Regions from separate parts of the Sporomusa aerivorans genome, predicted to be linked through region 2. Evidence: riboswitches for the same ligand, from Rfam matches in the RefSeq annotation. Region 2 holds a riboswitch; the other holds the start of a gene.
The links. A riboswitch is a leader RNA that binds a small molecule or an ion and turns the genes downstream of it on or off. The one in region 2 is predicted to bind FMN.
Positions count from the first base shown of each region.

Region 1: it holds a riboswitch for FMN, as region 2 does, so the genes downstream of both, ribD (bifunctional diaminohydroxyphosphoribosylaminopyrimidine deaminase/5-amino-6-(5-phosphoribosylamino)uracil reductase RibD) here and ribB (3,4-dihydroxy-2-butanone-4-phosphate synthase) in region 2, are expected to answer to the same signal.

Region 1 is NZ_CP156926.1:3,554,979-3,570,041, reverse strand. Features, by position in the region: gene recG (ATP-dependent DNA helicase RecG) at 1-2,016, opposite strand, end outside; gene SATMO3_RS17065 (DUF1858 domain-containing protein) at 2,027-2,230, opposite strand; gene rpmB (50S ribosomal protein L28) at 2,427-2,618, shown strand; gene hslO (Hsp33 family molecular chaperone HslO) at 2,809-3,681, opposite strand; gene yfcE (phosphodiesterase) at 3,698-4,255, opposite strand; gene ribE (6,7-dimethyl-8-ribityllumazine synthase) at 4,267-4,737, opposite strand; gene SATMO3_RS17040 (bifunctional 3,4-dihydroxy-2-butanone-4-phosphate synthase/GTP cyclohydrolase II) at 4,737-5,951, opposite strand; gene SATMO3_RS17035 (riboflavin synthase) at 5,999-6,652, opposite strand; gene ribD (bifunctional diaminohydroxyphosphoribosylaminopyrimidine deaminase/5-amino-6-(5-phosphoribosylamino)uracil reductase RibD) at 6,615-7,751, opposite strand; FMN riboswitch at 7,954-8,086, opposite strand; gene rpe (ribulose-phosphate 3-epimerase) at 8,153-8,806, opposite strand; gene rsgA (ribosome small subunit-dependent GTPase A) at 8,807-9,682, opposite strand; gene pknB (Stk1 family PASTA domain-containing Ser/Thr kinase) at 9,708-11,594, opposite strand; gene SATMO3_RS17010 (peptidoglycan D,D-transpeptidase FtsI family protein) at 11,607-13,031, opposite strand; gene SATMO3_RS17005 (FtsW/RodA/SpoVE family cell cycle protein) at 13,024-14,286, opposite strand; gene SATMO3_RS17000 (Stp1/IreP family PP2C-type Ser/Thr phosphatase) at 14,289-15,002, opposite strand; gene SATMO3_RS16995 (FHA domain-containing protein) at 15,009-15,063, opposite strand, start outside.
Region 2 is NZ_CP156926.1:6,191,192-6,206,254, forward strand. Features, by position in the region: gene SATMO3_RS29515 (nitroreductase family protein) at 1-98, opposite strand, end outside; gene SATMO3_RS29520 (hypothetical protein) at 264-638, opposite strand; gene SATMO3_RS29525 (DUF188 domain-containing protein) at 773-1,216, opposite strand; gene ribB (3,4-dihydroxy-2-butanone-4-phosphate synthase) at 1,372-2,016, opposite strand; FMN riboswitch at 2,111-2,256, opposite strand; gene SATMO3_RS29535 (LysR family transcriptional regulator) at 2,315-3,202, opposite strand; gene SATMO3_RS29540 (APC family permease) at 3,386-4,657, shown strand; gene mrdA (penicillin-binding protein 2) at 4,654-6,510, opposite strand; gene SATMO3_RS29550 (diguanylate cyclase) at 6,709-7,914, opposite strand; gene SATMO3_RS29555 (nucleoid-associated protein) at 7,991-8,995, opposite strand; gene SATMO3_RS29560 (hypothetical protein) at 9,227-9,469, opposite strand; gene SATMO3_RS29565 (RidA family protein) at 9,620-10,000, opposite strand; gene SATMO3_RS29570 (LysR family transcriptional regulator) at 10,231-11,118, shown strand; gene SATMO3_RS29575 (DMT family transporter) at 11,084-12,022, opposite strand; gene SATMO3_RS29580 (PLP-dependent aminotransferase family protein) at 12,128-13,609, shown strand; gene SATMO3_RS29585 (DMT family transporter) at 13,652-14,539, opposite strand; gene SATMO3_RS29590 (DMT family transporter) at 14,779-15,063, opposite strand, start outside.

The sequences.
Region 1 (15,063 bases), 2.6 Mb from region 2:
CGAGCGCCACACTGTGTTTAAATAAGCAGGCGTACAAACTGTTTGCTGCGCAGCGCGGCGAGCTTCCAGCAAAATATCGGTATCTCTGATAATATCGGCAATTTTTAAATCAGGCATACCATGCTGGCTGGTGCCAAAGAACTGGCCCGGTCCTCTGAGCAGCAGATCTTTCTCGGCAAGAACAAAGCCGTCACTAACCTGGGTCATAATCTTTAACCGTTCCATTGTTTCTTCATTAGTACTGTCGGAAATAAGAATGCAAAACGACTTATGCTTGCCCCGGCCAACTCGACCGCGCAGCTGATGCAACTGCGCCAAGCCAAAGCGCTCGGCACCTTCGATAATCATAACAGTAGCATTTGGCACATTTACCCCTACTTCAATTACTGTGGTTGCGATCAATGCTTTTAATTCATTACAGGCAAAGGCCGACATAACCGACTCTTTTTCCTGTGATTTCATTTTACCATGAAGCAACCCGCAAGGAATATTATGAAAAAATGTGGCCGTTAGCTCGTCGAACAGTTTGACTGCCGATTGCGCCTCGATTTTTTCGGATTCATCAACCAGTGGGCAAACCACATATACCTGTCTGCCTGCCTTGATTTGTTCGGCGGCAAATGCGTACACCCTGTCACGGCGGTTTTTACCGCGCGCATAGGTAGCAATTGGCTGGCGTCCGGGCGGCAGTTCACGAATAACTGAAACATCGAGATCACCGTAAACGGTAAGCGCCATAGTTCGCGGAATCGGTGTTGCTGTCATGATAAGCACATCAGGCCGCCGGCCCTTCGCCTCTAACAACGCACGCTGGCGTACGCCAAATCGATGCTGTTCATCGGTAACAACCAGTCCGAGATGCTTGAATTCGACATCGGCTTGAATTAATGCATGGGTGCCGACGACAATGTCTATAAGACCGTCTTTGATATGCTGTAATGCCTCTGAACGTACTTTACGCGTAAGCTTGCCTGTCAGTACGGCAAGACGGATACCGTGCGGTGCAAGCAAACGGGCCAGTGTGTGATAATGTTGTTCGGCTAATATCTCGGTAGGGGCCATCAGCGCTCCCTGAAAGCCGTTCTCTACTGTTTTTGCCAAGGCAATGGCGGCAATAACTGTTTTGCCTGAGCCGACATCGCCCTGAATCATTCGTTGCATAGGCGTGAGGTCTTCCATGTCAGCTTTGATTTCCTGCAGGGTTTTTCTCTGGTCGTTGGTCAATGTGAATGGAAGATGTGTTTGTACTTTGGCTGTCAGGCTGCTGTCAGGTGCATGTTTGATACCCTGACAGGCGGATTTGATTTTATGTTTCAAGTAGGCCAGGCCGCATTGTAACAGGTAAAGCTCTTCAAATACAAGGCGGCGCCGGGCTTGAGAAAGCGTTTCCATAGTAGGCGGAAAATGAATGTTTGTCAACGCCTGCTGTCTTGCCAGCAAGTTATATTGAGTAACTATTTCACAGGGTAAAGTCTCATCATGCTCATGCATGCCTGAGCCTTCATATATTTGTAAAGCCTGTTGTATCAGCGACCGCAACTGCCATTGGGGCATATCCTCAGTGGCGGGATATACGGGAACAATGCGCCCGCTCCCCTGACTATTGTTGTCTGCTGCTTCAACATCCGGTTTGTTGACTTCAACTATACCCATCCGCCGCTGGATTTTACCGTAGAGAATCAGTTCCATGCCAAGCTGATACTTATTTTTGATATAAGATTGATTGAACCAGGTCAAATGAGCAATACCGGAGCTGTCTCTGACGGTAATTTTCACTATTTTTAACCGGGAATGAGATTTAAGTTCGCTTATGTTTGTGACAGTCGCCCGAAAAGATTCATACTCCCCATCGGTCAATTCAGCAATAAGCTTAAGCTTACTGCGATCCTCATAACGGCGCGGATAATGCTCCAGCAGCTGTCCTACAGTGAAAATTCCCATCTTGGCAAGTTTGGCTGCATTGGCAGGTCCCACCCCTTTGAGATATTGTATTTTAGCAGACCATAAATTTTGCAAAAAAAATCACCTATTTGCTTGCCCCCTGGAGCAGTGCATTTAACTCAGTCAGTAGAGCTTCTACATCAATGTCATGCATCCGGGCGCCATTTTCAATTGTCTCGGTAAGTGAACCCATACAGCCGATACAACCCATACCATGTTTGGCAAATACTTTGCGCGCCTCGGGATGCGCCCGTAACGCCTCAATTATCGGAGTGCTTTTGTTAAACATAGCTAAGCCCCCCCTGCATTTACTTATTTCTCTAATTTCAATATAATACGCACAATTCCTGCTGGTGCGCACCAACTGATAGATATTTTGAAAAATCTTAGTTAAAGTAGTATTTTCCCTTGCACATTATAAGCAATTTGTGCTAGAATAGTCATGTTGAGTACATGAGGATGTTTCGTACAGGAGGTGGAAATAGATGGCAAATCTTTGTGAAATTTGCGGTAAAGGTGAGCGTTCCGGCTTCAATGTCAGCCATTCCAACCTTAAAACCAAGCGCACCTGGAAACCTAACATACAAAGGGTAAAGGCTTTAGTTAAAGGTGAAGTTAAACGTGTGAATGTATGCACTCGTTGTCTGCGTTCTGGTAAAGTTCAGCGCGCAGTTTAATAACATATCTTACGCCGACAAAAGGACTTGAGGATCAAGTCCTTTTTATTTTTTCCGCAGACAAAATCTCCTATTCTTTTAAAAAAAGCCCCCACACTCCCCTTAGGTGCAAAAGGTCAGGCTGTGGTGCTTGAAGCCTATTAACCGTATTAACCGTAAAAACCAGCGTTAATAACGCTGGCTTTTACGGTTAATTATTTTGTTCAATATGCTTTAGCATTTCTTCCAATTCATAGGCAGCAAACTGGTATTTCTCGCTGCAGAAATGGCAGCAAACTTCGGCTTGGCCTTCAGCCGCCATTTCCCTGATCTCGTTGACCCCAAGGCTAATCAACATATTTTCTACTCTCTCCCGGGAGCATTTGCAATGGAAACGCAGCGGCAGTGAATCATAAATGGTTGTTGGTAATCCGGCAAATACTTTTTCCAGAATACCTTTGGCGTCTAGCCCGTCATGAACCAGTTGCGAAACAGGCGGCAGTTGGCGTAAATTATCCTCCACCTGGACTAAAGCTTCTTCTTCGGCCCCTGGTAAAGCCTGAATAAAGAAACCTCCTGACGCTGCTACCGTTATGTCCGGGGCTATCAAAACGCCGAGAGCTACGCTGGACGGTGTTTGCTCAGATACAGTTAAATACTGGGTAATATCTTCGGCAATTTCACCGGAAACTAGTTCGGCACTGCCGGTAAAGGGCTGTTTAAGACCTACAAACCGGGTAACATAAATATGTCCTTTGCCTACTGCCTGGCCGACAGCCCACTTGCCATTATTCAATGGTAAATCAACAAACGGATTTTTAACATAGCCACGTACTGAACCGTCCGGTGAAGCATCAGCGACAATCTCGCCCAGCGGTCCGTCGCCGGCAATTCTAACAGTCAAGCTTTCGTTTGTTTTTAGATTGGCTGCCATTAGCAAAGCTCCGGTCATGGTACGTCCCAGCGCGGCTGTGGCTAATGGATAACAATTATGACGTTTGCGGGCTTCTTCCACCAGGTTAGTGGTAACTGCGGCAAAAGCGCGTATTCCGGGGACAGTTGCCCGGATAAGATGGTCGTGCATGTGGTAACCTCCGGTGTCAGGCCAATACTTCGCTTATAATTGGCTGGCCTGGTGCAATATCTAGTATTTCAATCCTGTTATCATTTATCCAGGCAATTGTACCGCGGCCGTCCGGTCGCTTAGTCATACCGGGCGAACCGGGGTTCAGGAAAATAATGCCGTCTTTTTTCTCCAATTCTGCTACATGGGTGTGACCGGTAATAAAAATATCGGCTTGCAGTCGCCTGGCCATATCCACTCTGGTTTCTTCCGTAAGATTATGGCCATGGGTTACAGCAATTCGTAAGCCATTTAACAGCAAATAAGTATAGGGTGACTGAATAGGCAGTTTTAATACCATACTGTCAACCTCACTGTCGCAGTTGCCACACACCGTTAAAAGCGGCACAGGGCAGAGATTAAGGACTTCTGCTAGTTGCTTAGGGTTGTATTCGGCAGGTATGGTATTGCGCGGTCCGTGATAAAGAACGTCGCCGGCATGAATGATTAAATCGGCGTCAGCAAAATATTTATCAAATACCTTTTGCCAGGTTTCCAGGCACCCGTGCGTATCGCTAATTATACCTACTTTCATGCGCCACCTGTCTACAATCCCTTAATTAAGTTGGCCATCTCAATGGCGGATACGGCGGCATCAAAGCCCTTGTTGCCAGCCTTGGTACCGGCACGCTCGATAGCTTGTTCGATTGTGTCTGTAGTAAGTACGCCGAAAATAGTTGGAATGCCGCTTGCCAGCCCTACATGAGCAACACCCTTTGAAACCTCAGCGCAAACATAATCATAGTGGCTTGTGCTGCCTCTTATGACAGTACCAAGGCAAATTACGGCGTCATATTTTTTACTCATGGCCATTTTCTGGGCAATAAGCGGAATTTCAAAGGCACCTGGTACCCAGGCGACTTCAATGTTTTCTTCGGAAGCGCCATGCCGTTTGAGTGCATCTAACGCGCCTTCCAACAGTTTGTTATTGATAAACTCGTTAAATCTTGCAGTAACAATACCAAATTTAAATCCTTCAGCAACTAAATTTCCTTCAAGAGTTTTAATCGTTTTCATTATTTTTGCGCCTCCTCATATTGCTTTAATAAATGGCCAAGCTTCGATTTCTTTGCAGAGAGATATCGGTTGTTGAATTTGTTGGCGATTATCTCCAGTGGAACCCTTTCGGAAATAGTCAGGCCATAGCCTTCCAGTGCCACGCGTTTGCGCGGGTTATTGGTAAGCAGCCGGATACTGGTTAACCCGAGATCGGCCAATATCTGTGCGCCAATGCCGTAATCTCTAAGATCAGGGGCAAAGCCCAAGAGTTCATTGGCTTCAACTGTATCCTTGCCTTTATCCTGGAGGGCATAAGCACGGATTTTATTAGCTAAACCAATACCTCTGCCTTCTTGCCGCATGTACAGCAGGACGCCGCTGCCTTCTTTTTCTATACGCTTTAAAGCTGTTGCCAATTGATCGCCGCAATCGCATCTGAGGGAACCAAGCACATCCCCTGTCAGGCATTCGGAATGCACACGGACTAAGACATCAGGCTTGTTGGCTACATCTCCTTTTACCAATGCGACATGGCATTGGTTGTCAAGCTGGCTTTCATAGGCAATAAGCTTAAACTCGCCATATTTCGTCGGCAGATTGGTTTCAGCAGCTCTGGTAATAAACCGTTCATGCTTCTTGCGATATTTAATCAGATCTGCGATTGTAATGAGTTTAAGGTCATGTTTTTTGACAAATTCCATCAGCTCTGGTGTCCGGGCCATGGTACCATCTTCATTCATAATTTCGCAGATTACACCTGCCGGATAAAGGCCGGACAGTTTGGCCAGGTCGACAGCAGCTTCAGTATGGCCGGCACGTCTTAGCACACCACCTTCGCAGTAGCGTAACGGGAAGATATGCCCTGGGCGCCGAAGGTCACTCGCTACTGTTTTCGGGTCAAGTACCGTTTGAACCGTCGTGGCCCGTTCATGAGCCGATATGCCGGTAGTAGTCTCTTTGGCATCAATGGACACGGTAAATGCCGTACAATGATTATCTGTGTTTTCGCTTACCATCGCGCCGACATTTAGTTCATCCAGCCTGCTGCCGATAACGGGCATGCATATGAGTCCGCGTCCGTAAGTCGCCATAAAATTAATGGCTTCCGGGGTCGCCTTCTCAGCGGCCATTAAAAGATCACCCTCGTTTTCACGATCCTCATCGTCAATGACAACAACAATTTTGCCATTACGATACTCTTCAATAGCTTCTTCAATAGTGTTGAATTTCACGTAAACTCCTCCGTTTGCACTGGCTTGATTTTAGTATTTAAAACACATTACAATGTAAAACCATGTTGTTCGAGAAACCCAAATGTTATTTTCTCAGCCGGTTTGGCAGCATCTCTTAATCCCAGAAGCTTTTCGACATATTTGCCAATAATGTCTGCCTCAAGATTAACCGGTTCGCCGATTGCCTTAAGACCCACAGTGGTTTTGCCTGCCGTATGGGGAATGAGTGATACCGTAAACCAGTCATTCCCGTAATCGACAACAGTGAGACTTGTACCATCTATAGCAATGGAGCCCTTATGGATAATATAGCGCATGACTTCCGGAGCAGCACCAACGCGGACAATAACCGCATTATCATTTTGTTCTTTGGCCAGAATTCTGCCTACACCGTCAATATGGCCGCTCACAATATGGCCGCCCAGCCTGTCACCCACACGAAGTGTACGTTCCAGGTTGACGGTATCGCCTGGCTTGAGCCCGGACAAAGCAGTACGGTCCACAGTTTCCGGCATGACATCGGCCGTAAACCAATCATGGCTAAAGTCCACAACTGTCAGACAGGTGCCATTTACGGCAATACTGTCTCCGAGCTTGACGTCTGCCAGTACCGTTTTGCCGGCAACAGTCAGGCGAACAGATTTAGCGCCGCGGGCTATATTTTTAACCTTTCCCAATTCTTCCACAAGTCCGGTAAACATCTCGTCCCTCCCGTCTGGTGATATACCCGCTGATTAACATATCATTGCCGATATTTTTAGTAGTAACGTCTTCTAAAGAAATGGCCTGATCAACCGAAGGTATGCCCTCGCCCCCCACCGGGCTTGGCGCGGTTTGGCCGCCAATTATCTTTGGGGCAATAAATGCGTATACTTTATCGATTAGGTTGGCATTGAGAACAGCGGCATTAATTCTGGTGCCGCCTTCAATAAATATGCTGGAAATCCGGCGTTCACCCAAAACCGTAAAAAGCTGACGCAAATTAATACCTGATTGCATCGAATCAATTTCGAGAACTTCTACACCCCGGTTTCTCAGCGCAGCAATACGCTCTACAGGCGCCGCCTGACTTACCGCAATAATGGTTGGCGCCTCTTTATCCGCTACAACATTGGCGGTCAGCGGTGTACGGGCCAGGCTATCTATAATGATTCTTACCGGATTCTTGCCGCCTTGCGGTAACCGTGCGGTCAATTGCGGGTTGTCAGCCAGTACGGTACCGATACCTACTAAGATGGCGTCATGCGTATCACGCAGTTTATGAACTTGTTCTCTGGCCGCAGGCCCTGTTATCCATTGAGAGTGACCCGTATAGGCAGCGATTTTTCCATCCAGCGACATCGCCGTTTTTAAAATACCGAACGGCAACCCTGTACTTATCCATTTGATAAAAACTTCATTCTGCTTTGCTGCCTCGGCTGCCAGTACACCTTCCACCACTTCGATTCCGGCTGCCTTCAGCTTTTTGAGGCCATTGCCGGCAACCAGCGGATTAGGATCAGTCATGGCTACAACAGTTTTTTTTATCCCGGCAGCAATCAAAGCGTCGGCGCAGGGACCTGTACGTCCATGATGGGAGCATGGCTCTAACGTTACATAGATCGTCGCGTCTTTAGCCAAATCGCCTGCTTGCGTCAGAGCATGAATTTCAGCATGCGGTGTGCCGGCCTGACGATGCCACCCTTGGCCGACGATGCGTCCGTCTTTGACAATTACCGCTCCTACCAGTGGATTGGGGCTGGTGCGGCCTGTAGCATACTCTGAGATGGCTAATGCCTGACGCATATAATATTCGTCCATGAAACCCCCCCAGTTAGCGATAAAGTGGTAATTTGATCTTCAGGTGGGTTTTAACCCCGCTGAAGGTTCACCCTTTATCCTCTTTCTTAACTCATCGCTGATAAGCGGAATAGTCACAGGAAAATTAAAAAAACTGCTGATAAGCTTTTGGGGCTATCAACAGTTAATATAGGCAGTTTCGAAAATGCCGCACACGGCAGAATTACGCCTTTTACCATCCAGACTATACTGTCGGCTTCGGAATTTCACCGAATCAGCCGTATTACGGCTCGCGGGCTATACCGCCGGTCAGGAATTAAAAGATTGCTCTTTTTCACCTTGCCCCAAAGGCTTACTATGTAATTTTTTTTAACCATAATAACTCTATCTACTGTATATGTTACCATTAAGCGGCATTTTAATCAAGCCCCGCGAATGTCTTTTATTGCCTGAGCGATATCCGGAGCGCCATATACGGCCGAGCCGGCAACCAGGATATTAGCGCCGGCGGCTATTACCTGGCGGGCGGTTGCGGCGTTAATGCCGCCGTCGACCTCTATGTCTACCGTGAGGTTACGTTCATTAAGCATTGTTTTTAAGCGGGAAATCTTGTTAACCGCTCCCGGAATGAACTGTTGACCGCCAAAGCCGGGATTCACACTCATGATCAGGATCATATCAACGTCCGCCAGCACTTCCTCGACTACCGGCAAAGGTGTTGACGGATTGAGAGAAACTCCGGCTTTTTTGCCTTGCTCCTTGATATTTTGAACCAGGCGGTGCAAATGCGGTGCTGTTTCAGCATGTACGGTTATGATGTCGGCACCTGCCTTGGCGAAAGGCTCAATGAAGTCCTGGGGATTAGTTACCATCAAATGAACATCAAACGGTAGTTTAGTTACTTTGCGGATAGCAGCTACGACTGGCGCGCCAAAGGTAAGATTGGGTACAAAATGGCCATCCATGACATCAATGTGTACAAGGTCAGCTCCTGCCTTGTCTATTTTAATAATCTCCTCAGCCAGGCAGGAAAAATCAGACGATAAAATCGAAGGAGCAATCTTAATTGTATTCATTTAATATCCTTTCTTGCTATCTTTTATTTCTGCAAGTATTTCCAGGTAAGACTCATATCTTTCAGGATGGATGAGATTATCGGCAACAGCTTGCTTAACAGCGCATTGCGGTTCTTTAAAATGCAGGCAGGTACTAAATTTGCATTTAGCCGCTATGTGCGAGATTTCAGGAAAGTAATCCATAAGATGGGACTCTGCCAAATCGGTAAAGTCTGTAAAACTAAACCCGGGCGTATCCACCACGAAACCGCCGCCGGCCATGGGCAGAAGCTCAGCAAAACGGGTGGTGTGTTTACCACGGCCGATTTTCTGGCTGACCTCGCCGGTTATAAGTTCCAGCCCAGGTTGAAGAGCATTTAGCAATGTTGATTTGCCGGCCCCGGACGGACCGGCAAAAACCGTTATTTTGTCATGCAGCAGGGTCCGCAATTCCTCGATGCCCAGCCCAAATTTAGCGGCCACAGTAAGCACTTTATAGCCGATTCGTTCATAACGCTCGGTTAGTTTCGCGATTACTCCGGTATCGGCCAGATCGATTTTGTTAATACAGAGAACAATCTCCAGTTCCGAGAATTCGGCTACAACCAGAAACCTGTCCACCAAAGCCGGATTAATATCAGGATTAACTGCGGCAAAAGTTAGAACGACCTGATCAACATTTGCGGCCAAGGGACGCTTAAGCAGGCTTCGGCGCGGCAGTATATCTTCTATCACACCTTTATCCTGACTGGTTAATGTGTAAGTTACCTCATCACCAACCGTAAGTGAAAACCGTTCTTTCTTAAACCGGCCGCGAAGCTTGCAAGTAACAATCTTGCTGCCGGTTTGTATATAGTAGAAACTGTTATACGCTTTTACTACAATACCATTCAGCACATGGCGCCTCCTAATTCAAGCGTATTTAAATAGTTTGCTCTTGCAGCAGCTTGTCGTTGATATATACCTGCACGCGGATTTGACCTATCCCCTCGACCGTCTTTTCAATTCGTTCGCCTGGTTTGTGTGTCCCTTCATAGACAATACGGCGTCCGTTAGTATCTGTTACTACGATTTGCAGCGGTTGACGGGATGGACCGTCAGGCACGGTTACCTGAACTACAGCCCGTTTAACAGCACTTGGCACACCCTTGGCGACAGAAAAGTCAATACTGGTTCCCTCAGCCACTTCGGTAGCTGGAGGCGGATTCTGGCTGACGATGGTGCCGGGAGGATATTTGTCGTTAGCCGTTTCTGTTACTTTTCCCTGTTTTAATTTAAGACTCTCCAACTGGGTAGCTACTGTCGTCATAAGCGATCCTTGAAAATCAGGCAGTACAACTTTTTTCGGACCAGTTCCCTTACTGATGACAATATCGATAGCTGTTCCTTTGGTTACCTGGGCTGGTGGCCGCGGATTCTGGCTGACAACCGTATCCTGCGGTGCATCCTCGGTAAACTGCTCGTCAACCCGGCCCAGTTTAAGTCCTGAATTTTTTATTTGTAGCTCAGCATCACGTCGATTCAGCCCGCGCAGGTCTGGAACAACAGTCACTTCTCCGCCTTTGCTGACAATGACAGTTATCATTCGCTGTTCTTTAACCGTTGTGCCGGCCTCAGGCTGCTGGGAAATAACGTGGCCGGCCGGAACTTTGTCGCTAAACGCATCTGACACTGAAACACGCAGGTTATTACTAATAAGAATGTTACGGGCGGTATCTACCTGTTTGCCGACAACATCGGGGACAGTAATTTCATTTAGGCTCCAAAACTTACCAAAACCAAGAAATGCAGCCAGTGCCGAAGCAATCAACAGAAATAACATACTCCCCAACAGCCAGGGCTTGGTTATCTTTGTGCCGTTGGCTTGCGCGCCGGCAGCTGTGGAGCGCAAAGGTGTATGAGGCGCTTTTTGGTCAGCCGGAGATGTAATCGGTGGAAGTACTTGTGTTGGAAAATCCGTATGCGAGAGTCTGCGGGTGCGGTCATCCTGTAAATAATTCTGAGACATTCTAAGGTCTGTAATCATTTCGCCGATGTCACTAAAACGGGCTGCAGGATCTTTATGCATAGCCTTGAGTACAATGGCCTCAATCAAGGGCGGAATTTCATTATTTACCTCTCGCGGCGGTTTCGGTTCTTCCTGCAGGTGTTTGAGAGCAATACTGATGGGCGATTCACCGGTAAATGGCACCTGGCCTGTCAGCATTTCGTACAAAACAACACCAAGAGAATAAATGTCGGATTTAGCCCCAACTGCTGTTCCCTTGGCCTGTTCAGGAGAAAAATAATGAACAGAACCGATAATTGTACCCGAATTGGTCATGGTAGAAGAGGTAACTGCACGGGCAATACCAAAGTCTGTAACTTTAATGCGTCCGGAGCGGGTAACAAGAATATTATGAGGCTTAATATCGCAGTGCACTAAATTGTTTTGGTGGGCATGCTCCAGCGCCTCGGCAATTTCGATAGCAATACGCACCGCTGTTTCCACAGGCAATGGCGCTTCCCTGTCGATCTTGTCCTTAAGGGTTTCGCCGGAGATATATTCCATGATTATATAATAGGCCTGGTCATCGAGACCAACATCGTAGATATTAACGATATTAGGGTGCGAAAGCTTCGCAGCTGCCTGCGCTTCGCGCCTGAACCGGCTGACAAATTCCTCATCATCGGTGAACTGAGAACGCAGTACCTTAACAGCTACCGAACGATCCAAAAGCTTGTCATGAGCACGGTATACGTCGGCCATACCGCCGCCGCCAATGCGTTCTAATATTGTATAACGATCATCAAGTGTTCGATTGAGCATCGATTCACCCCCTTAACGTAATGCCTGGGCTAATACTTGCCGGGCTACCGGTGCGGCAACACCGCCGCCTGAACCGGCATTTTCAATGATTACTGCTATTGCTATTTGCGGATCGTCAGCAGGTGCAAAGCCTATAAACCAGGCATGTGGCGCACCATGCGGGTTTTCAGCGGTTCCAGTTTTGCCGGCAACCTGGATACCCCGTAAAGCGGCCGCCGAGCCTGTACCCTCGTTGACTACACTGACCATCATCCCGGCTACCAGCTGCGCTAATTTTTCATCTACCGGCGACAGCCAGACTGACGGTGACGTTTCTTTAAGAATACTACCGTCAGGCCCTGTAATTTTTTGCACTACATAAGGTTTCATTATGATTCCCTTGTTGGCGAAGGTTGATGCCAGCATGGCCATTCTGAGCGGTGTCACAAGCAGACTTCCCTGGCCAATGCCGGTCTGAGCCAAATCGCCGTCACTTAGCTTGGCAAAGTCAGGCAAGCGGGATGCATTTTCCTGAATGTCACTGCTAAGTGACTGGTTTAAGCCGTACCTTTCAAAGTTTTTGGCCATTTTACTCCTGCCTAAATCCAGTGCCAGCTGACCGAAAGTAACATTGCAGGAAACGGCCAAAGCCTGCTCTAGATTCAGTTTGCCATGGGCCCTGTTGTTGGCTTCCGGCAATGTATAATCAGGACCGATGGCAAGCTGCCCGGAACATATAAACTGACGGTCGACCGTAGCCTTTTGTTCGGCTAATGCGGTTTCCGCTACCAGAACTTTGATAATGGAACCAGGAGGATATAGACCTTGCGATGCACGATTAAGCAAAGGGCTGCTTGCTGCTTGGGAGACGCTGCTCCAGTCGTCCTCCAAGGTATTGGGGTTAAAACTGGGCTTACTAACCATAGCTAATATGGCTCCGGTTTTGGGCGAAAGAGCGACAATGGCTCCCCGGTTGCTGCCCAGTGCCTGTGCTGCAGTCTGCTGCAGCCGGGCATCGATTGTCAACGTAACTTTATTGCCTGCCTTGTTTGCAAATAACTGGCCGATGGCTCCCAAGCGGTGTTCGGGGTTGATTTGTCCGGAAAGAAAACCGTCAAATGTACTCTCTACACCAGTTTTGCCATATTTCGGATTGTCATAGCCTACGATATGAGCAAACAAGACCCCATATGGATATTCACGCTTATATTCGTTTTGATCCGATAGTTTGCTTTCAGCCAGTACCTTGCCGTTGCTGTCAATGATTTGACCTCGTTCCACCCGCTTCGATGCCTCGGCTGACCGCCTATTGAGCGGGTGAAAAGCAAGGGTATCGCTTTGGAAAATCTGTATATAGGAAACATAACCAAGCAGCACGATTAACAGACTAAGGGAAAAAATTGCTGTTTTGTAAATGTTGCGGCGGATGGAGTTGTTAGGCTTATCATAATTACTCATTGGGCGCTGTCGCCTCCGATACGGCATATAACATACCCAGCAGGATAAAGCTTGAGACCATTGAACTGCCGCCGTAGCTAATAAGCGGCAGGGTTATGCCTGTCAGTGGCAGGAATTTGGTAACTCCGCCGATAATAACGAAGACCTGCAGCGCAGTTAATACTCCTAAGCCGCTGGCCAACAGCATGGTAAAGGGGGTCGGCGCGGACAGAGCCGTGCGGAAGGCGCGATATACCAATAAAATGTAAGCGACAATAACGGCTGCTGTGCCGGCAAGCCCCAATTCTTCCCCAATAGCGGCAAAGATAAAGTCAGTATGAACTTCCGGAATAATTGTAGGATAACCGTACGTCAACCCGGTTCCGAGAAGTCCGCCGGAGCCAAAAGCAAATAATGACTGAACAATTTGATATGCCCTTCCGCTGGGATCAGCCCAGGGATTAAGCCAGATGTCTATTCTTATTTGTACATGAGGAAACACAAAGTAACAAACAGCAGAACCTGCGACAAACAATCCCAGCGCCAAAGCGACATAGCTTAATCTGCCGCTGGCCATATAGGTCATAATTACTGTTGTACCAAAATAAAGTAAAGCTGAGCCTAAATCACGCTGAACAATCAGCATTGCCATGGTTAAACCCCACAGCGCTAAAAGCGGGGCGATAAAACGCGGGTGCGGCAGGGTCAGCGGTCCATACTGTTTGGTAGTGTAACTCAATAACTGCCGTCGTTCGCTTAGGTAAGCCGCCAAAAAAATGATAATCAACAATTTGGCAAACTCGGAAGGCTGGAATCTTACCGGACCCAATATCACCCAGTTTTTGTTACCGCCTATGTCAACACCAAAAACAATCGTGATAATCAGAAGAATTAAGCCGGCAATGCCGCAAAGATACTTATAATTAGCAATCAGCTCGGCTTGACGGAAAACAAATACTGATATGACAAAAGCAATTAAGCCTGCTACTAGCCACATCGCTTGCGGGATAAATAAATCCGGACGCAGTCTCAGGATAAGTGTTAACCCGATAGAGGCTAAAAATACAGCCAGCGGCAAAAAGAACATGTCTCTGGCAGAGGAGAAACGACGTATAACAAGAGGTGTAACGATCCAGGCAAGAATCAGACCCAGAACAATACCAAGGCCCTGGGAGGAAAAATGATGACTGGTCAGGGTAACTGTAAGGTAGCCATTGATCAAAATGAGACCGGCTAATGCGAGTAGGCCAAACTCAGATAGTTTTGTGTTTCGCATGGCTAATCCTTATATTGTACAAGGACGGCAGTAATATTATCATAGCCGCCGGCTTGTCTCGCCTGGTCTACAAGCGTGTTGACAATTGCCTGGGGACTGCTGTATTGAGAACAAATCTTGAGTATGGTATCTTCACTGAGCATATTTGTTAACCCATCTGTGCACAACAACAAACTATCACCGCTCTGCCAGGAGAACTTGCCTGAGTCAACAGTGAGCATTTCACTGGTTCCTACCGCGCGTGTTAGAATATTGCGGTGAGGATGCACTTGCGCTTCCTCAATGGTGATGCTGCCACTTTGCATAAGCTCCCAAACTAGGGAATGGTCGCTAGTTACCTGCTGCAACACATTTTCCTTGATAAGGTAGAGTCTGCTGTCACCAACATGCCCCCAGTATACTTCAGAGTCATCGGCATAGATTGCGGTAACTGTGGTACCCATTCCGGAGCATTCGCTTTTGGACTGAGACATCTGATAAATAATGCTGTTGGCCTTGATAATAGCATCTTTAAGAAGCTCTTCCCAGTCGGAGTGCTGGGCAAATTTTTTTATGTATTCCTCAATTGTGGAGACTCCCATATTACTGGCAATTTCTCCGGCAACATGTCCGCCCATGCCATCGGCAACGACAAATAAGTGCGGTGGTAAAAATACATAACTGTCTTCATTCGTTTTTCGTACCATGCCAATATCTGACTGTGCAAACGCCAGCATGAAAGTTCACCTCTCAAACTTAAAAGTAACTGCCCCGATTTGAATGGTATCCTCGTTTACC
Region 2 (15,063 bases):
ATTTGCTGAATGCGCTCATCAGCAATAACAGGCTCTTTGCTAATCCCATAATAGGTTCTTCTATCTTTCACTGCTGTTAAAAAGTTCTTTTCCATCATATCAACCTCCTGTTCATCAATACTCAGCGTGTACCTAAATTTGCTTTATTATACCATGTTGATAATTATTATTAAATAAAAACCGCCTATTATTATAGAAATAAATAACGACTGGCTGCAGAAAAATAAAAACTTGGCGCAACGCCAAGTTTCTTTTCGCTCAAATTAAACTGTAGGATAGTGCCGGCTTTGCCTTTTTTGAGCACTTTCGTATATTTCTACCTCGAGAAACAGTCGTTCAACTATTATCCGGTTGACCATTTCCTGCACTTGCACCGCCGTATTGTCAACACCGGTTTCAATCGAAACCAGGAGTGAGTGCCTTTCCTCCGCCGACAAATGCGGCGGTACAGCCAAATTGAAAATCGGCTCAAAGGTTTTACTTGCATATGCATCAATAAAAGTCATCATTCTTGCCGCTATGGTATCTACAAAATCACGGCTTTCCGACATCTCTGTCAGCCATAATCGTATTAACTTTTCAATCTCGTTCAAATCGGGCCCGGATGTTTTGGGAAATGGGATTACCTTTGCTGCCACAACAGTAACCTCCTGTTTACAGTTTTACGCTGCATTGCATATGTATTTTATTATCGTACCAATTTATTAAAATTATATTTGATAAGGCAAGTGGCCGCTCACTCGTGAGCGGCCACTTGCCTTATCTTTGGTTGTCAATTGTTATCTACCCGTGTTAGTATTCGCTCAAGTCCGGCCGTGAATCGCTTATCATCATCCGGCGTTCTTTTGGCAGGCCCTTTGGTTCTGCCGCCGCCACGCCGGAATTTGGCCTTGGCTTCCCGTTCTTCCAACAAAAAACCGATGGTATCCGGTGTATACTCCCGCCCTGCAGGGCTGAGGCAAAAGGCTGCCTTTCCCAGCACCATTGAGGCCAAACCCCAATCCTGTGTAACAATAACATCCCCGGCGGCGGTTAGGTTAATTATCTTGATGTCAGCCTCCTGGGATTCACCGCCCACTGTTATATGGTGGTCTGACACAATATTATGATTGAAGCTCGCCACCGTCCAGACAGGTATATCATACTTTTGGCCTATCTTTACACATAGCTGGAGAACGGCCTTGGGACAGGCATCGGCGTCAATTAGTATTTTCACAGGGTTTATGTCCTCCCAGCCACAAAGATGTAGAAAGCACGGCTTGCGCCGGGACGTGAACGAAAAGCGCAAACTGCAATGCCCTAAACTAAAAGTGATTTATACAAAAAATCCGCAGACCAGCACGCCTACGGATTTTCTTTATTTAAATGCCTTTAAACTCCTAATCGCCGGCGGTATGTAACAATATCTTCAACAGTTACCATTGCCATATTCTTCTGCCGGGCAAAGGCCGCAATCTCAGCCAGCCGGGCCATTGTACCGTCCGGATTGGTTAGTTCACACAATACGCCATAAGGTTGCAACCCGGCCAAACGCATTAAATCCACATTGGCCTCGGTATGTCCCGGTCGTTCCAATACCCCACCCGGGCGGGCCCGTAACGGAAATACATGACCTGGGCGGCGCAAGCTGGCCGGTGACGCGTCATCGGCAATAGCCGCTTTTACTGTGACCACCCGGTCGGCGGCCGAAACACCGGTAGTAACCCCGGCTGCGGCCTCCACCGAAACAGTAAACGCTGTCTGAAAATGGCTGGTGTTATCCGCCACCATCATTGGCAATGCCAGTGCCTGCACTTTTTCCGCCGGCAGACACAAACAAACAATGCCGCTGCCCTCACGGATCAATATAGCCATTTGTTCCTCTGTCAGCGACTGGGCCGCAAAGAAAATATCGCCTTCATTTTCCCGTTCTTCATCATCGGTTACCAGGACACCTTGTCCTTGCCGCAATGCGGCAAGCGCCCGCTCGACCCTTTCCCGCGAATTGCCAAACTCTGCTAGTACATTCTGATTCAAAGTAATCGCCTCCTAAGATTGGTCGACCTACCAGAATCAGGGCGTATGAAAAGACAGCAATAACAAAGCATGCTAACAAATCGAAGCTCCACTGTCTCATCCTCTTTCGTCCGGACTGTTACCGTCGGCTCTGGCATCTCACCAGATCTGCTGTCCTCCTCTAAAGGAGCGCTCGCGGGCTGCCTGGAAAGAATCCAGAATACCGCCGGTGGGGACTTGCACCCCGCCCTGAGAATAAGTCTTACCTATAGAATACTCCGTTTCCTGATATTGTCAAGGTCAAGCTCGAATTTCCAGCTCATTCAGGTATGGACGCAGTAATTAGCTTCTCCAGGGCGGCTAGCGGCGGTGACATCCATTTATCCCGGTGAAATATCATTCTGGCCTCAATGGGAATAGCCGGACCATGCCAGGATAAGGCAATCAGCTCGCCCCGCTCCAGTTCCCCGGCTACGGCGATTTTAGGCAGCAGGGAAACGCCCAGGCCATTCCTGACACACTGTTTGATAGACTCCAGACTGCCAAACTCCATAATGGTATTGGCCTGCACCTTTTCTTCCTCCAATAGGTTTTTCAAGTCCATCGGATAGCCGCAATACCCCTCAGGCAAGAGCAAGGTCTGCCTTGCCAGCCCGCCAATGGCCAATAGCGGCTTTGCAGCCAGTCCATGATCAGGCGCAACAATAAAAACCGTTTCATCGCAAAAAAGATCTATTTGCCGCAGTTGCTGCCGGGCTGATTCGTCATTAAGCCCGAATGCCACGTCAATGATATTTTGCTGAAGCCACTGCGGAAAATCGATACAGTTGCCTACTTTTATATTTATTTTCACCTGTGGATAAAGCAGCCGGTATTTCTTTAGCATGGGCGGCAGCCAGAACACGCAGAGCGTTTCGGCTGATCCTATTGTTATGGAGCCAGTCACTGTACCGGTGTCACTAAACAAATTTTTTAGTTCCTCGGCGTCCCGGACCATCCGCTCGGCAAACGGCACCAGCATGTTTCCCTGATCAGTCAGGAAAATCCGCCGGCCGATGCGTTCAAAAAGCCTCACCCCAAGATACTCTTCCAAGACCCGGATCTGTTCAGACACTGTAGATTGCGAATAATTAAGCGTCCGGGCCGTCTCGCCAAAGTTGAGCAGCCTGGCCACCGTCAGGAAGACTTCCAGGTTCTTAATAAACACACTACCACTTCTTTCGGAAAAACCGATTGTTTCTATCAAAACAATCGACTTATCAGGAGTCCTATCTTTATGCTAGGATATAATCAACTTCCGGTCAAGAAATTTTATCCGACAACTAACCTTCAGATGGGATTAAAGCCCCACCTGAAGCTAAGTCTGCTTTATAAGTGAGGCGTATTATTTATGCAACGACAAGTTGAGTTCCGAAAAAGCATTTCCTGGGTGCAAGGAACTGCTTTAACCATCGGCGCCGTACTCGGCGCAGGTATTTTGGTACTGCCGGCCATTACCGCCGGAATGGCCGGCCCGGCGTCATTAATCAGCTGGCTGCTGATGGGACTGGTTTCACTGCCGATGGTAATTGTTATCGGCGCCATGTCCTCCCGGTTTCCGGATTCAGGCGGGATGGCCACCTATGTACGTCAGGCATTTGGCCCTGACGCCAGCCGGATTACCGGCATTCTTATGCTGAGCGCCATGCCGTTTGGCATGCCGGTCACTGCTTTAATAGGCGCCCATTACCTTGGCAGCATTTTTTCCTGGCCGGCGGCAGGTATACACCTGGCGGCGGCAGGCCTTTTACTTGTCGCCATAGCCCTTAACTTTAGAGGCGTCGAGCTCTCCGGCCATACACAAGTGTTGGTGGTTGCCGCTATTTTGTTCATCCTGGCCACAGCCGTGCTTTCGGCTGTACCGCAAATAAAAGCCCGGGCATTTACCCCGTTCCTGCCAAATGGCTGGTTCCCGGTGGGCCAGGCTATGACACTTTTATTTTTCGCCTTTATCGGCTGGGAGATGATTGGCCATTTGGCAGAAGAATTTCGCAATCCCGGCCGGGATATTCCTGTAAGCCTGGGAGCTGCCGTCATATTGGTAAACCTCTTATACTTGTCAGTGGCTTTTATTACCGTGGGCAGTGAGGCATACCAAGCGGACGATCCGGTAACAGGAATGATCACACTTGTTTCCTACCGCTGGGGAGATATGGCAGGCTCACTGGTGGCTCTTTTGGGCTTTATCGTGTGTTACTGTCCTGTTCACACTTTTATCGCCGGCTTTTCCCGCCTTGTCTACGCCCAGGCCCGGGATGGCCACTTTCCCCAGCGTTTCAGCCGGCTGCACCCGCAGTTTCAAACCCCTCATGTTGCGCTGGTTTCCTTTGCACCGCTTTATTTGCTGGTGCTTTTGCTAAGTTATCTGCTGACCTGGGATTTAAAGCCGCTTATCGCCATTCCCAGCGCCAATTTTCTCGTTGTTTATACGCTCGGTATGATCGCAGCCGCCCGTATTCTTCCCGGGACCGCCCTGAAGATATCCGCCTGGGGCAGTGCGGCACTCTCTGCAATCATCTTTTTGTTTGGCGGCTGGGCAATACTTTTTCCCCTTATCCTAATCCTAGTATTGCTTTACCGGCACCGCCACGCCAGAAATAAACGGTCCTCTGGCAAGTGTTAATTTTTAGGATTCGGCGAATTCATAGTTGCAGCTTCTTGCGCAGCCAGTTCGTCTGCCGCATCTTTGGATTCAGGCAGACCGAAGGCTGCTTCCATAATCTTTCTGGCAATAGGGGCCGCGGAGTCTGAGCCGTAGCCGCCCTGCTCCACAACTACAGCAATGGCTATCGTTGGGTTGTCATAGGGTCCGTAGGCAACAAACCAGCCATGATCATCCCCGTGCGAGTTTTCCACCGTACTTGTCTTCCCGGCAATTTGGGCCGTAAAACCATCAAAAATATATCCTGCCGTACCGCCGGGCATGGTAACTTCACGCAAGGCCTTGCGAATGGCCTGCAGGTTCTTGTCTGCTATTGGCACAGTATCCAGTTCCTCCGGCGAAAAGGTTTTTAGCGTCTCCCCTTCAGGGGAGATTATTTTATTTACAAGATGCGGGCGATAGCGATGACCGCCGTTTGCCACCTGACTGATTAACGTAGCCATTTGCAGCGGCGTTGCCAGTTGAAAGCCCTGGCCGATGGCGGCGTCGAAGGTTTCCGACAGGTACCATTCCTCACCGTATACCTTTTCCTTGTATTTACGGTTGGCTACTAAACCGGTATCCTCGCCCAGCAGATCAATACCGGTTTTTGCCCCTAAACCAAACTTTCTCGCCCATTTTTCCAGAGTATCAATTCCCAGCCGGTTACCTAATTCGTAAAAAAATACGTTATCTGATTTCACCAGGGCCTCATTAAAGTCAATCCAGCCCAAGGCCGCACCATGCGCATTGCCTTTGGGTATGATCCAGTGCCGTCCGGTATCAAGGATTTTCTCCTCCAGCGTTAGCTTGCCTGTTTCCAGGGCAGCCGTACCGGTAACAATCTTGAACGCCGAACCGGGAGGGTATTCAGCGCCGATAGCGCGGTTCTGCAGCGGATTAAACGGGTTATCGTTTATGGCCTGCCAGTCTTTTGTAGATATTCCGCCGTTAAATAGATTTGGATTGAATGCCGGACGGCTGACCATAGCCAGAATAGCGCCTGTCCTAGGATCCATAACAACAGCAGCGGCGGCCTTGGCTTGCGGATTCCCGAGCCGTTTCTGCAGGTAGTTGAGGCGGTCATCCATTGCTTTTTCCGCAGCCTTTTGTATTTTGGCATCAAGTGTCAAAACCAGGCTGTTTCCCAGTACAGGTTCTTTCTTGCCCAGCATGCGTACCGGGCGTCCGTTGACATCCACTTCTACCTGGGCGCCGCCGTCAATGCCGCGCAATTCTTTGTCGTAATACTTCTCCAGTCCGAACTTGCCGATAATATCGCCGGTTTTATAGCCTTCCTTCTTCTTACTCTCCAGCTCTGAATCGCTAATCTCGTTGACATAGCCGAAGATGTGCGCACCCAATTCATTAAATATATAATTTCGCACGGATTGAACCTCAATGACCACTCCCGGCAAATCGTTCCTGCGTTCCTCGATTTTCGTAATAATCTCCTGGCTGGCGTCGTTCTTAATGCGAATTGGCTCAAGCGGGTTGGCCTGTTCTTTTATCTTGGTTTTGATATCGGCAGCCTTCATGTTTAAAATTGCGGCAAGCTTCTCAAGCACTTCGTCCGCTATCGGCCCGTTAATCGGGACTAGCGATACAGAAAAACCAGGCCGGTTGGAAACCAATAGTGCCCCGCTGCGGTCATACATAATTCCGCGGGGCGCCATAACAGGCATAAGTCTGATGCGGTTATTGTCGGCCTGCTGGTAGAACTCTCCCCCTTTGGCGATCTGCAAATAGCCAAGACGGGCAATAAGAGCGACAATTATCAGCACAACCACACAACACAGCAAATCCAGCCTGGGATTTCTGTGTTTCCCAACCATAACAACAATCCTTTCCGTGCGTAATTAGCCAAAGACTTTTAAGACCAAAAAATCACCAATCGGATCAGAATCATTTTATATTATGGGACTTGTTCGTTATCCGCCGCCGCTAACCCTTTTGGTAATTTGCGCCAGATTGCAGTAAAAAATGAAACAGTGCCGGCCAAGATGCCAGCACTGTTCATCGCTTTCCATAATCTACTTACTTACACAGTTACGCCCTTTCTTTTTGGCCCGGTACAGGGCATTATCCGCTGCTTTGATGACTTCCTGCGTTTCCGGATGTTTTTCACTGCGTTCGGCTACGCCGATACTGATGGTTACAAATAACTTTTTGGCAGACGCTTTTTTCTTGCTCTTGCCTTCCTGCTTCTGTTTTCCCCGGTAGTCGTAAGGGCATTCTTCCACTGCCGCCCGCAGTTTCTCCAAATGCGGCAGCGCGTCAGCAACGGCGGTATGCGGAAAGACAATGGTAAATTCCTCCCCGCCATAGCGGAAAGCCTTCCCTCCCCCGGTCACCTTCTTCAGTACCGAGGCAACAAGTCTAAGTACCTCATCACCCGTGTCATGTCCGTAGGTATCATTAAATTTTTTAAAAAAATCGATATCCACCATGGCGATAGTGTACTCGCCCCGCAGCTTCATCAACTCTTCTTTAAGAGCCCGGCGGGCGGGCAGACCTGTCAGTTCATCCAGGTAAGCCATCGAATACGAGTCCTGGATTACGGCAATGATAAGCATTATGCCGGCTACGCTAAAAAACATGGTGCCGGCCATTGTTGCGGGTTTGGCCTGTAAGGCCAGCAAAGAAGCAACCAATACAACGCTAAGTGCATTATCCAGGTGCGACCGGCTGTGCAGCTGTTTTCTGAACATAGATAAAAATGCAACACCGTACGCCAGCACGGCCGGCTGGGGAATAGCCGCATTGGCTGCCAACTCGCCGGTCAAAACATTTTGGCGAAAAAAGTTTAATAACGAGAGGTCATTGGCAGTAATAGCCATTGCGACATAAAACAATTGAAAGGCAATCAGCGCAAAGCGTCCCAGACCCCAAAAATTAAAGATCCCCCGTTCTTTCAGCAAGGAAAAAATTAAAATATTGATAGGCACTAAGGTACAAATGACTGGAAACACTACCGTCGTTAGCGAGGGCATGCCTGTATGAAGGGCTGCCAAACCGCTCAGGGCATAGTGGGAAAGGGCCAGTACCACAGTGATAAAAAAGACCCGGCTGCGGTTGAACCACCAGCTAAGTATCAGACCTACACCAAAGACGGCGTAGGCAAGATTATCCATTCCCGCAATCTGCAAATGATCAGCCGTGATGCGCCAATACGCAAACACTGTCAGAATAAGTAAACCAAACGGTATAGTAGTAAATATTGACATCAATTTTGCCATTGGTTTGCTGAAATCCTTTCGCTACGTAGTCTATTAAGAACTTGTCCTATTAGTTGCTTGGCCGGTACTCCTCTACTTATTTATTGGTTATGCTGCCAATATTTTTCAGCTCAATGGATAACGTTCCGTCAGCATTATTAATAAACTCGATAAAATCATTATTTTGAAAGTAATCGGCCGGGAATGTGATTTCAATCCCGGTATCAGTTTTGATTTTATGACTTTTACTGGCTTTCATGGCCAGCGTCTTATCAATCTTGACCGTTTCCGGCAGACCGGCATTTTTTACTTCTCTTACGTACTCCTCCTGCATGATGGGGGAGGAGCTGAAGACCTCTTTACCCAGTTCCACCGGATCGAGGTATTCGGATACTTCGGTGTTTTCAGCAATATAGGTTTTAGTTTTGGAAGCCGCCTCCAGCGTACTTTGGCCATGATTTTCCGCCACCATACGCGTTATGGAGTTCACTAGTTCGATGGTCTCTTTTTGCGACGGCAAAAAACTACACTCTAATATATTATCGGCAATAATATAAGTCTCTTGACCATTAACTTCCCGTTTTTTATCAATAAATTTAATATCTAAGGATTCTGCGTCAATAAAGGCATATTCATCAAGCTTTTGCGTCGGTCCCGGCAAAATGGCATAATGATTGATGATATCATTTTTCAGTTTATCATTTTCCTGTACCACCTGGTGGATATAGCCCACTCTATTGTTGCATTTCAAGATTGCGATTGCACGAGTGTCATCAATACTGCAATCGCAAATCAGCAAATCGGTTGAAACCTGTACATCTGATTGCGCGACGGCGGTGTACATAAGCTCGGCCACATACACGGAGAAACCGATAAACTCCTGGTTACCCGCCAGATAGTCTGCCACTTGCTGTTTAAATTTGCTTTCAGGATGAAACGTGCCTGTTTTAGAATTCGCGGCGGCATACGACTTTTCTATATGCTTGGCTAAAAATGCAATAACACTTTTACTTTCTATATCTAATTCCTGCTCGGAAAAAACAGTAACACCGGAATTGAAATCCAGAATATGGAGAATTGCTTTATTTACTGTTACAATCATTTTCATCGTCCTCTCTAATCTGATGCATGGATTTTATTGTACCAATAAATTCTGTTTACTGAAAGCATAAATAAAAAATCTGCAGACTGTGTGCAGCGCTTCAGATTGATCTTTTAGCCGGCGACTGATATCTTTTCGGGCACTTCGGCTTGCGCTTGTCCGAAAGGCTTTGCGCAAGCCGCGCCTCATTAGTCACTTTGTTATATGCCTCTAAAATTACGACTTAGAATCTTACCGGGGCGGATGATTTTTGTCGGTATACCGTTTGGCTTCCTCGCGTACTTCCTCGTCCGTCAATGGTCTGTTACCTGCTTTATTCTTGATTTCATGCTCAATCCCGAACTTATCCGGTCCCGGCCTGGGTGTAGGCATCATTATCACCTCCGTCACTATTTTTCCCCGGCTGCTTCTTTCTAAGCCAAAAACAAAGACTGCTGGTGAAAAGGAAAAGATAAATGCCTGGTTCTTAAACAAAGTAACCCCTGCCGGCTGGCAGGGGCTATGTGTATGGTGCTTATGTCTGCGCGTTATTCAAAGTAATGTTTTCGCAACCCTCTTGCGTGGAGGACACCTGTTACATAGTTATTGTTTCCATTGTGATCTAAGTTTATACATCAGCATAAATTATTTTTTACGGGCGATCATTTCTATCTCGATGCGGGCACCAAGTGGCAACGAGGCTACGCCAATGGTTGTTCTGGCCGGGTATGGCGCGGTAAACCGCCGGGAATATACTTCGTTCATGGCAGCAAAATCATTCATATCCGTTAAGAACACATTTACTTTAACAACATCGTCCGGTGTTAATCCGGATGAAACCAACACATTAAACAAATTTTTAAAACATTGCTCAGTCTGCGCCGCAATGTCACCCGCGGCAAGTTTCCCAGTCTCAGAGCTTATGGGCGTTTGCCCGGATAAATAAATTACCTCTCCCGCCTGAACAGCATGGGAATAAGGCCCCACAGCCACCGCCTCCGCGGCGCTATACGCGATTCGTGTCATTGCCATCCCGCTCCTTTTCATAAAACGTTTTTCTGTTATTTTACAATCTGTCGGTCAGTGCGATTTGAATTGGCGCCCGTGTCGCCTGCTTTCGTCCCAGCCAGTTCAAAAAAATCTTTGCTGGATTTCCTATAGACTCATGCTGAAAACTATTCTATCATAGTAATATCGATAGGTAAAATTGATAATCACAATGAATATCTTCACTAAAACAGATGGGTGGTTGAAAAATGGAGCTTCGTCAACTGCGAACCTTTATGACAACAGTAAAATTGCTTAGCTTTACCAAAGCTGCCAACACGCTCGGCTACGCGCAGTCCAGCGTCACCAATCAAATTCAGTCCCTGGAAGAAGAATTAGGCACAATGCTGTTTGAACGCTTAGGCAAACAAATAAAACTGACTAAAGACGGCGAACACTTATATAACTATGCTGATCAAATCCTTAAGCTTGCCGATGAGGCTAAGGACCACATAGGCAATTCCCTGGTTCCCAGAGGATCCCTTACCATTGGCACGCCCGAATCGCTTTGCAGTTACCGGCTTCCCAGGATATTTCAGGAATTTCGTTCGCGTTATCCGGAAGTAGAGCTAAATATTCGCTTCGACACCTCCATCGTCTACCGGGATCATCTTAGGAAAAATACGGTAGACCTCGTCTTTTCGCTCGGCGTTCCCAGTCTGGAAACCGATCTGGTTACCCACGTGCTGTTTGAGGAACAAATGGCGGTTATTGCCGCCCCTGCCCATCCCCTGGCAAAAAAATCAACCGTTATACCTGCCGACCTGAACGGTCAGGCGCTCATCCTGACAGAACCCGGGTGCAGCTACCGGCAGCTCTTTGACAGCATCCTCACCCAGGCCGGCGTCAAGCCCGCCTCCGCCATGGGGGTAAGCAGCAACGAAGTTATCAAGAGATTTGTTTGCGACGGCTGGGGTATTGGTTTTTTGCCGCAGATTACCGTCCAGCAGGAGCTTCTGGCCGGGCAGCTGGTAGCGCTGCCCTGGGCCGGACCTGCTTTTAATATTAAGGCTCAAATGCATTACCATAAGGCTAAATGGCTGTCGCCTGCGCTTAAGGCCTTTATTGACGTAACTCTGGCGATGATTCCTTTTTAAACAGCCCAAAAGCTTTGCCGTTGTTCTTAAGCCACTGTTCCAGCATGGCCGCCCTGCTCACAAGATATACCCCGCCAAGCACCAGTGCGAGTCCGGCGAAGGAATATCCTGACAAATATTCCCCCAGAACACAATAACCGACAAATTGGGCAATTACCGGCGAAATATATGTCCAGGTGGACGGCAGCAGCGGTCCGGCCCGGCGCACCAGCCAGTAGTAAGAACCGTGTCCGGCCAATGAGCCAAAGACGATAAGATATGCCCAGGATACAAAGATCCGGTTATTGACTACCCCTGCCCACGGCTCAGTAACCAGCGACAGCAGCACCAGCATACTCCCGCCAACCACCATTTGCCAGCCATTTAGCACAAAAGGGTCGAGTCCGGCAGCCAGCACTCTTTTCGAGGTCATAGTGCCAAAAACACAGCCCGCTTCCGCGGCCAGAATAACCACCACCGCTAAAATGGCTTCAGTGCCGACGTCGATTCCCAGCGCCGGCAGCACTGCCACTCCTACCCCGATGAAGGACAGAAGCAAGCCGGCGCCTTTAATCCGAAAATGATCCCGGATTCCCTGAAACCACTCGACGATACTGATCATAATGGGGGTAGTCGCCGCCAGCAGCGCGGCAACACTGGAGGAAATATATTTCTCGCCCAAGTACAGGCAGCCAAACATAACCGCCGTCATGAAAGTGCCCACCAGGACAACATCCTTGCGCATACCCGGTTCGAGGCCAATCCGTCCCTGCATTAGTTTAACGCTGGTTAGTACGATTATGCCGGCGAGGAGGAACCGCGTGCCGGCAAAAAGAAAAGGCGGCGCCCCGGCATCGATGCCAATTTTAATGGCTAAAAATGTTGTACCGAAGATGAGACACATGAGACTATACACTATATACATGACTTCCCTCCTCTTTTCTGTTATATAACAATATGGTATATTGTTCATATATAACCACCAAATCACTATAACAGTCAAATCATCAATATAACAGTCGGAGGGCCTATGCAAATATTGATTGACCGCCAAAGCCCGGTTCCTATCCGCGAGCAAATCTATCTGGAGATTGCCCAGCGCATCCGTTCCGGCCTGCTGGAACCCAATTTCCGCCTGCCTTCGGTCCGGACACTGGCCGAAGAATTGCACATTAGCCTGGTAACCGCCCATCAGGTTTATAAAATGCTGGATAACAGCGGTCTGACAGAAACCACGCGCGGCAAAGGAACCTTCGTGCGCAATAGGGAACTGAAGACTGCCGTCAACAATACTGCGCCCCCTTTTGACTGGCAGCTCTCGATTGCCGACTATCTGCCCCGGGCCAGCTTCTGGAGCCAAAGCTCGATACGCCTGCCGCCGCATATCCTGGATTTGGCGTCAGCCTGCGTACACCATTCTCTGCTGCCCACCCCCTTAATCCAGTCCTCCATTCGCCAGACGCTGGAGAAATATCCCCATACGCTGGGACAATACGCTGATTTTCGCGGGGATACTGATTTCATACTGGCTCTGACACAGTATCTGGAGTGTTTGTCCATCCATCTTAAGCCTCACCAATTGCTGATTACCAGCGGCACCCAGCAAGGCATCGACCTTTTCGCCCGCACATTCCTTGGCCCCGGTGATACCATCGCGGTAGAAACGCCATGTTTCTCAGGCGCTATTGACGCTTTTCGCCTGGCCCATGCCAATCTGCAGCCCATCCCCGTGGATGCCAACGGCATACGGGTTGATATTCTGGAAGACCTGGCTCTCCATCTCCGCCTGAAGGCCATTTACACAGTCCCCACCGGTCAAAACCCCACCGGTGCCATCATGCCCTTGTCGCGCCGCGAAGACCTCTTAGCCTTTGCCCGCGAGCACAATGTCCTCATCCTGGAAGACGAGCCGCACCGTGAATTGGAAATGGCCCGGATAAAAAATTCAGTTCTGCCGCCTCCGTTAAAAGCGCTGGACACCGACGGGCGGGTCATTTATCTTAAAGGCTTTAGTAAATTTCTATTTCCCGGCATACGGCTGGGCGTACTGGCGGCGGACGGAAGTATTTACAACCGTCTGCTTGCCGCCAAGTCTATAGCTGACTTGGGCTCTCCGCTATGGCTGCAAAAATCACTGCTGCCATTTTTTCAAAATCCGCTGCTTTTAAAGACCATTGGCAAGCTGAGCATCTTTCTGGACACCCGTCGCAAAAGTGTCCTGCAGACACTGGAAAGCCGTCTGGATCCCCGTATTATCCGTCCCCGGCAGTCGGCCGGTCTGCATCTATGGCTCTCCATGCCGGCAGGCATTAATACCGACCACCTCGTTCCCGAGGCTCATCGCCGCGGAGTGCATTTTCTCCCCGGCTCCATTTTTTACCCGGGTGAGCCGGAAACCAATCATTTACGGATTTGCTGGACCAACCTGACAGACAACGATCTGCCCGAGGCTCTGGATATACTGTGCGGACTCTTAAATGACGCGGTAAACTCACACTGCCACAAAAGCTAAGGAACTGCCAATTGCAGTTCCCTTAGCTTTTATTTGGTTATTTTATTGGCCGGAAGACTCTTTCTCAGTCAAAACGGCTGCCGGTTTTAAAGCCGGCAGGACATACCTGGCCGCTATAGCGGTCATGATAACGCCGCCGCCAGCAAGCGCCCAAAATCCCGGCCACTCGCCCAACAGCAGAAAAACCCAGATTGGATTAAGAATAGGCTCAATCATGGTTATAATGGTCGCCTCAAGGGCAACTACCGATTTTATGGCCAGGGAGTACAAGACATACGCTAACCCCAGTTGAACGCAGCCCAGCGCCGCAATAGCCGCCCAGCCGCCCATTCCCGGCGAACTGTCAAACATGAACGGCAACCCGCAGAAAAAAGTAAGCACATTACCTACCAGTACAGCGACAAACGGCGAGCCCTCTTTTTGCTGCCGCATGCACACCGCCATAGTGGCCATCGCCACCCCGCTGGCAATAGCCAGAATATTGCCGAGCATGCCGCCTTCTGACATTTGATCCTGGAAGAACAAAATCATACCGCCGCCAGTGGCGGCCATGGTCAGCCAATCCTGCAAAGCCGGTTTCTCATGTAAAAAAATCATTCCCAAAATTGCAACGTAAATCGGCGATGTGTATTGTAACAAAATAGCATTGGCGGCCGTAGTCAATTTCATAGCGGCCACAAAAGTCAGCATCATTACCGCATAAGCCACCCCGCCACACAACAATACCTTATTCCAGCGAAACTCCGACCGGCGAAAAGCCAGCCAAATAACTGCTGCCGCAAACGCACTCCTGGCACCGGCAATAGCCATAGGGTTCCAGTCAATCCACTTTATTCCCAGGCCGCTGGTACTCCATAAGGCGGCGGCCGATATCAGGAGAAATATACCCCGCAAACGGTCTGACCCGGTTTGCATACCCTGGTGATTCAAAACAACACCCCTTTATGCACTAATCAGCATGAATTTATCCTGTGACTAACCCGCTTAACCCGCTCTAAGACTCCCCCTTCTGTAAGTGGAGTAAGAGCGGATAAATCCCGGGATAAGGGCAACTAACCTTCAGATGGGGCTAAAACCCCACCTGAAACTAAGTTTACTTATAAATTCCCTTGCTGACAAGATACTCCAAATTTGCGTCTGCGTCAATATCGGGGTGCAAATAATCGCCGTCAGCCGCCCGGCGATTGACTTTGTACTTTCAGAGCCGGCAGTTTCAGACCTGTCACCATCATGCCAAGCATGACCAAAAAGCCCCCCAGCCATTGCTGCCATCCCGGCTGCTCCCCCAGCAGCAAGACCGACAGCAAAAGCGAAGTAAACGGCATCATGCCGGAAAAGGCAGCCGCCACAGAAGCATCACAGCGCTTGATGCCTGAATACCAGAAAATAAAGGCCAGCGCCGTGACAAACAATCCGTACCAAACCAAAGCCGCCCAGCCGGTTAAACCGAGCCC